Regions from separate parts of the Sphingobium phenoxybenzoativorans genome, predicted to be linked through region 2. Evidence: predicted binding sites of a transcription regulator. Region 2 holds the regulator's gene; the other holds the start of a gene.
The links. Region 2 encodes LexA, which represses DNA repair genes until DNA is damaged. Its sites were predicted from a motif close to GTTCCNCNCTTGTTCT; they were not measured.
Positions count from the first base shown of each region.

Region 1: the regulator LexA is predicted to act here: its motif matches at 1,563-1,578, upstream of uvrA (excinuclease ABC subunit UvrA).

Region 1 is NZ_CP073910.1:4,067,516-4,071,935, forward strand. It holds gene KFK14_RS20215 (PQQ-dependent sugar dehydrogenase) at 1-18, opposite strand, end outside; gene KFK14_RS20220 (epoxide hydrolase family protein) at 282-1,415, shown strand; gene uvrA (excinuclease ABC subunit UvrA) at 1,624-4,420, shown strand, end outside.
Region 2 is NZ_CP073910.1:2,540,306-2,544,725, forward strand. It holds gene trpC (indole-3-glycerol phosphate synthase TrpC) at 1-94, shown strand, start outside; gene moaC (cyclic pyranopterin monophosphate synthase MoaC) at 91-564, shown strand; gene KFK14_RS12400 (molybdopterin molybdotransferase MoeA) at 575-1,759, shown strand; gene lexA (transcriptional repressor LexA) at 2,046-2,720, shown strand; gene KFK14_RS12410 (ComEC/Rec2 family competence protein) at 2,717-4,420, opposite strand, start outside.

The sequences.
Region 1 (4,420 bases), 1.5 Mb from region 2:
TATTGACGCGCTTTTCACACTCACCTCTCCTGTCACAGTCGGCTCTTTTCAAGCTCAACCCGATACCCGCCATACAAAGCGAGAATCCGAATCGGAGTATGCGTTATCCTCTTTGGAAAACAATCAACTTTGCTGCTTTTTTCTTTAAGGAAGGGGCGAACCGTTGCAGGGCGCATGTCGCCTCACGAACATGCATGCACACATCCAAAAAATATTGCGCTTAGTCGAAATTACCGGCAGTAAATCGCAATATTGCATGCAAATAAGGCTGAACGACTGTCATGCCCGCCATAGAGCCGTACCGCCTCGCCATCCCCGAAAGCGCGCTGGACGATCTGCGCGCCCGCCTGCGCAACGCGCGCTGGCCGGAGCGCGAGACGGTCGGCGATGCCTCCCAGGGCGTTCAGCGCGACGATCTGCAGAGCCTGTGCGCCTATTGGGCCGATGGCTATGACTGGCGCCGGTGCGAGGCGCGGCTCAACGCCCTCGGCCAATATCGCACGCGGATAGACGATCTCGACATCCATTTCCTGCATGTGAAATCGCCGCACCCCGGCGCCATGCCGCTCATCCTGACGCATGGCTGGCCGGGATCGGTCATCGAATTTCTGAAAGTCATCGGCCCGCTGACTGATCCTGTCGCGCATGGCGGCGATGCGGCCGATGCCTTTCATGTCGTCATTCCCTCCCTGCCCGGACACGGCTTCTCCGGCATTCCGGAAAAGGCGGGATGGGGCGTGCAACGCATCGCCCGCTGCTGGATCGCCCTCATGAAGCGGCTCGGCTATGACCGTTTCGTCGCGCAGGGCGGGGACTGGGGGTCGCTCGTCACCACGGCCATCGGGGTCATCCATCCGCCGGAATGCCTGGCGATCCACCTGAACATGCCGCTCGCCTTCCCCAACCCGCAGGAGCAGGCGGACTGGACCAGGGAGGAAGCCGCCAGCGCCGCCGCCTTCGACCATTTCATAGCCGACGGGTCGGGCTATTCCATGCTCCAGCGCACCCGGCCCCAGACGGTCGGCTACGGCCTTGTCGACTCCCCGCTGTTCCAGGCCGCCTGGATTTACGAGAAGCTGACCGCATGGGTGGACGGCGACATCGGTGCGGTGCTGACCCGCGACGAAATCCTCGACAATATCATGCTCTACTGGCTGCCAGGCACCGGCGCATCGGCCGCCCGGCTCTATTGGGAAAGCATGCTGGACGCCGCCACGCTCGGCGTCACCAGCCTTCCCGCCGGCGTCACCCTTTATCCCAAGGAAGTGCTCCGCCCCTCCCGCCGCTGGGTGGAGCGCCTGCACCGCAACCTCATCCACTGGAGCGAACCGGCAAAGGGCGGCCACTTCGCCGCCTTCGAACAACCCGCCAGCTTCGTCGAGGAAATCAGGACCTGCTTCCGCATGGTGCGGTGATTGACGGCACCATTTGTCGCGCCGCCACGCCCTCGGTGCGCGCTACGCCCGGCATCAGTAAAACCCCCGCCGCACCGGATCGCGGCGCGGCGCATTGCGCCTGCGGCGAATGCCACCCATATGCCGTTGCAACCCCCTTGCCCCGATAGAACAAATCTGGAACAAGCTCCTACATGCTGACTCATATCAAAAAGCATCGGTGTTCCGAATGCTGACTCATATTTCCGTGCGCGGGGCGCGCGAGCACAACCTTAAGGGCGTGGATGTCGATCTGCCCCGCGACAGCCTGATCGTGATCACCGGGCTTTCGGGGTCGGGCAAGTCGTCGCTCGCCTTCGACACCATCTATGCCGAGGGGCAGCGGCGCTATGTGGAGTCCCTCTCCGCCTATGCGCGCCAGTTTCTGGAGATGATGCAGAAGCCGGACGTCGAGCATATTGACGGCCTGTCCCCGGCGATCAGCATCGAGCAAAAGACGACCAGCCGCAATCCGCGCTCCACCGTCGCCACCGTGACCGAGATTTACGACTATATGCGCCTGCTATGGGCGCGGGTCGGCATCCCCTATTCGCCCGTCACGGGCCTCCCCATCAGCGCGCAGACGGTCAGCCAGATGGTCGACCGCGTGATGACCCTGCCGGAAGGGACGCGCTTCTACCTGCTCGCCCCCGTGGTGCGCGGGCGGAAGGGCGAATATCGCAAGGAACTGGCCGAATGGCAGAAGGCGGGCTTCACCCGCGTCCGCATCGACGGCGAACTCTACCCGATCGAGGACGCCCCCGCCCTCGACAAGAAATACAAGCATGACATCGAGGTGGTCGTCGACCGCCTGGCGGTGAAGGCCGACATGGCGACGCGCCTGGCCGAGAGCTTCGAGGCGGCGCTGAAGCTGGCCGATGGGTTGGCTTATGTGGATCTGGCCGATGGGACGGTTGCGGACCTCAAACTCCCCTCCCCTTCAGGGGAGGGGCCGGGGGTGGGGCCTGTCGAGGAGACGCAGCGTTTGGGGACACCCCCAACCCCAAACCCCTCCCCTGAAGGGGAGGGGCTTAAGAAAGGCATGAAAAACGCCGGCATCCCCGCCAACCGCATCGTCTTTTCCGAAAAATTCGCCTGCCCCGTCTCCGGCTTCACCATTCCGGAGATCGAGCCCCGCCTCTTCTCCTTCAACGCCCCCCAGGGCGCCTGCCCCGCCTGCGATGGCCTCGGCGAGAAGCTGGAGTTCGACCAGCAGCTCGTCGTCCCCAATGAGGACCTTTCGCTCAAGAAGGGCGCGATCGTCCCCTGGGCCAAGTCCAACCCGCCCAGCCCCTATTATATGCAGGTGCTCGCCTCGCTGGCGAAGGAGTTCGGCTTCTCCCTCGACACGCCGTGGAAGGACCTGCCCGGCGAGGTTCAGCTCATCATCCTGCACGGCACCGGCGGCAAGCCCGTCACCCTGCGCTTCGTCGACGGCAAGAAGTCCTATGAGGTGAAGAAGCCGTTCGAGGGCGTCATCGGCAATCTCAACCGCCGCATGCTCCAGACCGAGAGCGCCTGGATGCGCGAGGAGCTTGGCAAATATCAGACCGCCCAGCCCTGCGAGACCTGCGAGGGCGCGCGCCTGAAGCCGGAGGCCCGCGCGGTCAAGATCGCGGGCGAGGACATCTCCATCTCCACCCGCCGCTCGGTGGTGGACGCGCTCGGCTTCTTCTCGACCCTCCCCGCGCATTTGAACGATCAGCAGAACCAGATCGCCAAGGCCATCCTCAAGGAAATCGTCGAGCGGCTCGGCTTCCTCAACAATGTCGGCCTCGACTATCTGAACCTCGACCGCACATCCGGCACCCTGTCGGGCGGCGAGAGCCAGCGCATCCGCCTCGCGTCGCAGATCGGCTCCGGCCTCTCCGGCGTGCTCTACGTGCTCGACGAGCCCAGCATCGGCCTGCACCAGCGGGACAATGACCGGCTGCTCATCACCCTCAAGCGCCTGCGCGACCTCGGCAACACCGTCATCGTCGTCGAGCATGACGAGGATGCGATCCGCACCGCCGACTATATCGTCGACATGGGGCCGGGCGCGGGCGTCCACGGCGGCAGCATCGTCGCGCAGGGCACCCTGCCCGAACTGCTGGCGCACAAGGACAGCGTCACCGCCGATTATCTGAACGGCACCCGCCGCATCGACGTGCCGCCCAAGCGCCGCAAGGGCTCCGGCAAGAAGCTCACCGTCCACAACGCCCGCGCCAACAATCTGCGCGGCGTCACGGCCAGCATCCCGCTCGGCACCTTCACCTGCATCACCGGCGTCAGCGGATCGGGCAAGTCCAGCTTCACAATCGACACGCTTTACGCCGCGTCGGCCCGTGCGCTGAACGGCGCGCGCATCATCGCCGGCGCGCATGACAAGGTGACGGGCCTGGAACATTGCGACAAGGTGATCGACATCGACCAGTCGCCCATTGGCCGCACCCCGCGCTCCAACCCCGCCACCTACACCGGCGCCTTCACCAACATCCGCGACTGGTTCGCGGGCCTCCCCGAAGCGCAGGCGCGCGGCTACAAGCCCGGCCGCTTCAGCTTCAACGTGAAGGGCGGCCGGTGCGAGGCGTGCCAGGGCGACGGCGTGCTGAAGATAGAGATGCACTTCCTCCCTGACGTCTACGTCACCTGCGACGTGTGCCACGGCGCGCGCTACAACCGCGAGACGCTGGAGGTGAAGTTCAAGGGCAAGAGCATCGCCGACGTGCTGGACATGACGGTCGAGGACGCGGTGGAATTCTTCAAGGCCGTCCCGCCGATCCGCGACAAGATGGCGATGCTGGCCGAAGTGGGCCTGGGCTACGTCAAGGTCGGCCAGCAGGCGACGACCCTGTCGGGCGGCGAGGCCCAGCGCGTGAAACTCGCCAAGGAACTGAGCCGGAGAGCCACCGGCAACACGCTCTACATCCTCGACGAACCCACCACCGGCCTGCATTTCGAGGATGTCCGCAAGCTGCTCGAAGTCCTCCACGCCCTCGTCGAAC
Region 2 (4,420 bases):
CGGGCATGACGTGCGCTGCTTCCTGGTTGGCGAGGCGCTCATGCGGCAAGCCGATGTCGAAGCGGCGACGCGCATGCTATTGACGGGGACATGAGCGGCCTCACCCATATCGACGCCGATGGCAGCGCGCGTATGGTCGATGTGTCGGCCAAGGATATGACCGTGCGCGAAGCGGTGGCGACCGGCCGGATCAGCATGTCCGCGGACGCCGCCAGGGCGATCGCCGATGGCCTGGTGAAAAAGGGCGATGTGCTTGCCGTCGCTCGCGTCGCCGGCATCATGGCCGCGAAAAAGACCGCCGACCTGATCCCGCTTTGCCATCCCCTGCCGCTCAGCGCAGTGACGGTGGAATTCGCGCTGGACGAAAGCGGCGTCACCGCGACCGCGACGGCGCGCATCGCCGCGCAGACAGGGGTTGAGATGGAGGCGATGACCGCCGTCTCCGTCGCCTTGCTGACCGTCTATGACATGGCGAAGGCGATGGACAAGGCCATGGTCATCGGCAATGTCCGCCTCCTTTCCAAGACCGGCGGCAAGTCTGGCGACTGGCGGGCGGAACCGTGAGCCTCCGCCCATGAGTTTGCTGCCCGTCACGGAGGCGCAAAGGCGATTGCTCGACGCGGCCCCCCCTCTGGGCGGGGAAACGACACCGCTGGACCAGTGCATCGGACGGTGGCTGACCGGGGATGTGCTTGCGCGACGCGACCAACCCTGGGCCGACCTGTCCGCCATGGATGGTTACGCCATCCGGCATTCTGACTTGCCCGGACCTTGGCAGGTCGCAGGCGAAAGCGCGGCGGGCGACGCCTCCCTGGCTCCTCTGAGCAGTGGACAGGCGATGCGGATTTTCACCGGCGCGCCATTACCGTCCGGCGCGGACATGGTGGTGATGCAGGAGGATGTGACCCGGACCGGCGACGTCATGCGGCTAGCTCCCGGCGTCACGCCGCGCGCGGGCGCGCATGTGCGCCGGGCCAGATCGGACTTCGCCATTGGCGACACGCTGATCGAAGGCGGCACCCGGCTCAATCCCGCCCATATAGCGCTAGCAGCGATCGGCGGATATGGCGCGCTGCCGGTCGGACGCAAGCCGCGGATCGCCATAATCTCCACCGGCAGCGAACTGGTCGAGCCGGGCGAGGATGCGCCGCCGGGCCGCCTGCCCGCGTCCAACGCTGTGATGCTGGGCGCTATGCTGTCCGCTTTCCCGTGCGAGGTGGAGCAGGTGGGGATCATCTCCGATTCGCTGGACATACTGACCCACGCCTTCATTCGTGCGAAAAGCGCCGACATCATCGTCACCACCGGCGGCGCGTCGGTTGGCGATCATGATCTTGTGCGCCCTGCTCTGGAAGCGGCCGGTGGCGCGATCGATTTCTGGAAAATCGCCATGCGCCCCGGCAAGCCGCTCATTTCGGGCAAGCTGGATTCCGCGCTTGTGATCGGGTTGCCCGGCAATCCCGTATCGGCATTCGCCACGGCGACGCTTTTCCTGCTGCCCGTCATCCGCAAACTTGCAGGCAGCATCTCTCCCCTGCCCGTGCCGCTTATGACGCCGCTCGGCGAGGCGATGGACGCCAACGCCAGTCAGCGCGACGCCTATCTCCGAGCCACCCTGACCGACGGCTCAGTGGCGGTATCGGGCGAACAGGATAGCGCGATGCTGCAATCGCTTGCGCGCGCCAATTGCTTTATAATTCGTCCTGCGGGCGTACCGGCTGCGCACGCTGGAACGCTTGTACCGGTCATCACCTTCTGACGCCTGATCCCGCGCAATGGGCTTTTATTGATATTGGGCCTTGCCGGGGAAGAAATCGCGGCGGCGCTCGTCGCCCAACTGGCGCTGGCGCTTCTCATACGGGTTGCGGCGGCGGTCTTCCACCTTGCTGCGTTGTTCTGGCATTTCTGGCTCCGCCGTCATCATGACCGGAAAAACCGCTATCCCGGCTTTCCGGTTCCGCGGGATGCGACGAAGCGTTGCCGCTTGACTTGCCACCATGTGTTTCCTATGCGTTCTGCATCCGTTCCATAAATGGTGACAGATCATGATGACGTCGAAACAACAGGAACTGCTCAGCTTCATTCACCGGCGGCTTGAGGAGGGTGGCGTGTCGCCTTCTTTCGAGGAGATGAAGGATGCGCTGGACCTGCGTTCCAAGTCCGGGATCCACCGATTGATCAGCGCGCTGGAGGAACGCGGCTTCATCCGCCGCCTGCCCAACCGGGCGCGAGCGCTCGAAGTGCTCAAGCTGCCGGAGGGCATGGAGCGGGCGAAGAAGCCCGCGCTGGTTGCAGCGCCCAAAGCGCCTGCGCCGATCATGCCGATCGCGGCCAATGATATCATCGAAATTCCCATGCATGGCCGCATCGCCGCCGGTGTGCCGATAGAGGCGATGGAGGGGCAGAATATGCTGTCTGTTCCCGCCGCGCTGTTGGGTGCGGGCGATCATTATGCTCTGGAAGTGGCCGGGGACTCCATGATGGAGGCTGGCATTCTCGACGGCGACTTCGCGCTGATCCAGAAGACCGACGTCGCGCGCGAGGGGCAGATCGTCGTCGCCCTGATCGACGAGAGCGAGGCTACGCTCAAATATTTCCGCCGCGAGGGCCCTCGCGTCCGGCTCGATCCGGCAAATTCGGCCTATGAGCCGCAGCTTTATGATGCGGCGCAGGTGCGCATCCAGGGTAAGCTTGCCGGGCTGCTGCGCCGGTATAATTAAGGCGCAACTTTTCCGGCCTTTTGGCGGGAATATTGTGAGAAATGCGAGGGCGACGTCATCCATGGATGGGCGTCGCCTTTTCGTTTCACGGTCTTTATCACGCCCTGCCGCAAATAGACGGCGACGCCGCCTGTCCGGCGAAGCATGGACCGGTCGATCTTCAGCCAGCGCGGATTGCAGGTGCGCGGCAACCGCCTTTCGCTGACCACGACGTCGGCGGCGGCGCAATCGCGCGCAAGCTGGCTGGCGGGAACCAGATCGAAACTGCGGGTCGCGAGCATTCGCCAGCGGCGTTCTCCTCGTACGATATCGACATTGCACAGGTCCCGGCTGCATCGCGCCGCCGGGATATCCGCAAAGGCGGCGAGTTCACCGTCATAGCCCGCGCTTTCCGAAAGCGCGTCCCGCACATAGTCGCCCGCCTTGTCACGTAATATCGCCATGCCGCCATCGGGCAGGCGTATGGCGACATGGCGTCCGTCGCCCGTCACCATAATGTCGGGTTTTGGCGTCATGGCGATCATGGCCGCGCCCGTCAGCACGGGCAGCAGGCCGATCCAGCGCGCCCGGCTCCGCCACAACAGGCACCAGAGACCGCCCGCCACCGTCAGCCCGAACGCCACGGAAGAAGTCGCAGGCGTCAGCGCGACCGCGCCGGGACTGGCGGCGACCGCGTGCGCGACAATGAGCAGGAGCGCCAGCGCCTTCTCCACGATCCACCAGGCCGGGAAGCCAAGCCCCGCAAGATCGAGAAACAGCGCCAGCGCCTCGAACGGCATGATGATGAAGGTGGTCAGCGGAATGGCGATAAGATTTGCGATCGCTCCAAGCATGCCCGCCTGGTGGAAATGGAACAGAGCGATCGGCATCAGGGCAATTTCAATCGCGAGGCCAGTCAGGAAAAGGCCCAGCAGCTGACGCAGAAATCGCACAGGCATCCCCTCCTCCCGCGCCGATACCAGCGCGCGGAACCGGGGATGTTCGCCAAGGGCGACAATCACGGTCACGGCCGTAAAGCTCATCTGAAAACTTGGACCGGCGACCGATTCCGGCCACAACAGCAATATGAACAGCGCGCCCGCCGCCACCAGCCGGAGCGTCAGAGAATCCCGGCCAAGCGCAAGGCCGCCCAGCACGAGCAACGCGGCGACGCAGGAGCGCACCGTTGGCACGTCCGATCCCGTCAGCAGGGTGTAGCCGATGCCCGCCGCAGCGCCCCCCGCGGCGGATAGAAGCAGCAACGGCCATCGCAGCGCCAGCCTTGAACTGAGCGCCAGCAGGCGGAGGATCAGGAAGATCACTGCGCCGATCAGCGCAGTGACGTGAAGGCCGCTGATCGACAGCAGATGGGCCAGACCGCTTCGCCGCATCGCTTCCGCATCGTCTTCGGGGATCGCTCCCCGATCACCGGTTGCAAGGGTTGCCGCGATTGCGCCCGGTCCGCCCTCTACCCGCGTCTGGATATGCGCGGAGAGGCGCTGCCGCAACGAGGGACCGCCACCAGCCGGCGTTTCGACAATCTCTATAGGCGGCAAAGCCTTCCCCGTCGCGCCGATCCCCACGAAGAAGGCGCGTTGCGCAAAATCATAGGCGCCCGGCACGGCGGGCGGCGCAGGCGGCATCATGCGCGCGCGAAAGGCGATGACAGCCCCCTCCGCCAGCCCCTCTGGCCGGTCGGCGTCCGCAATATTGACCCGGAC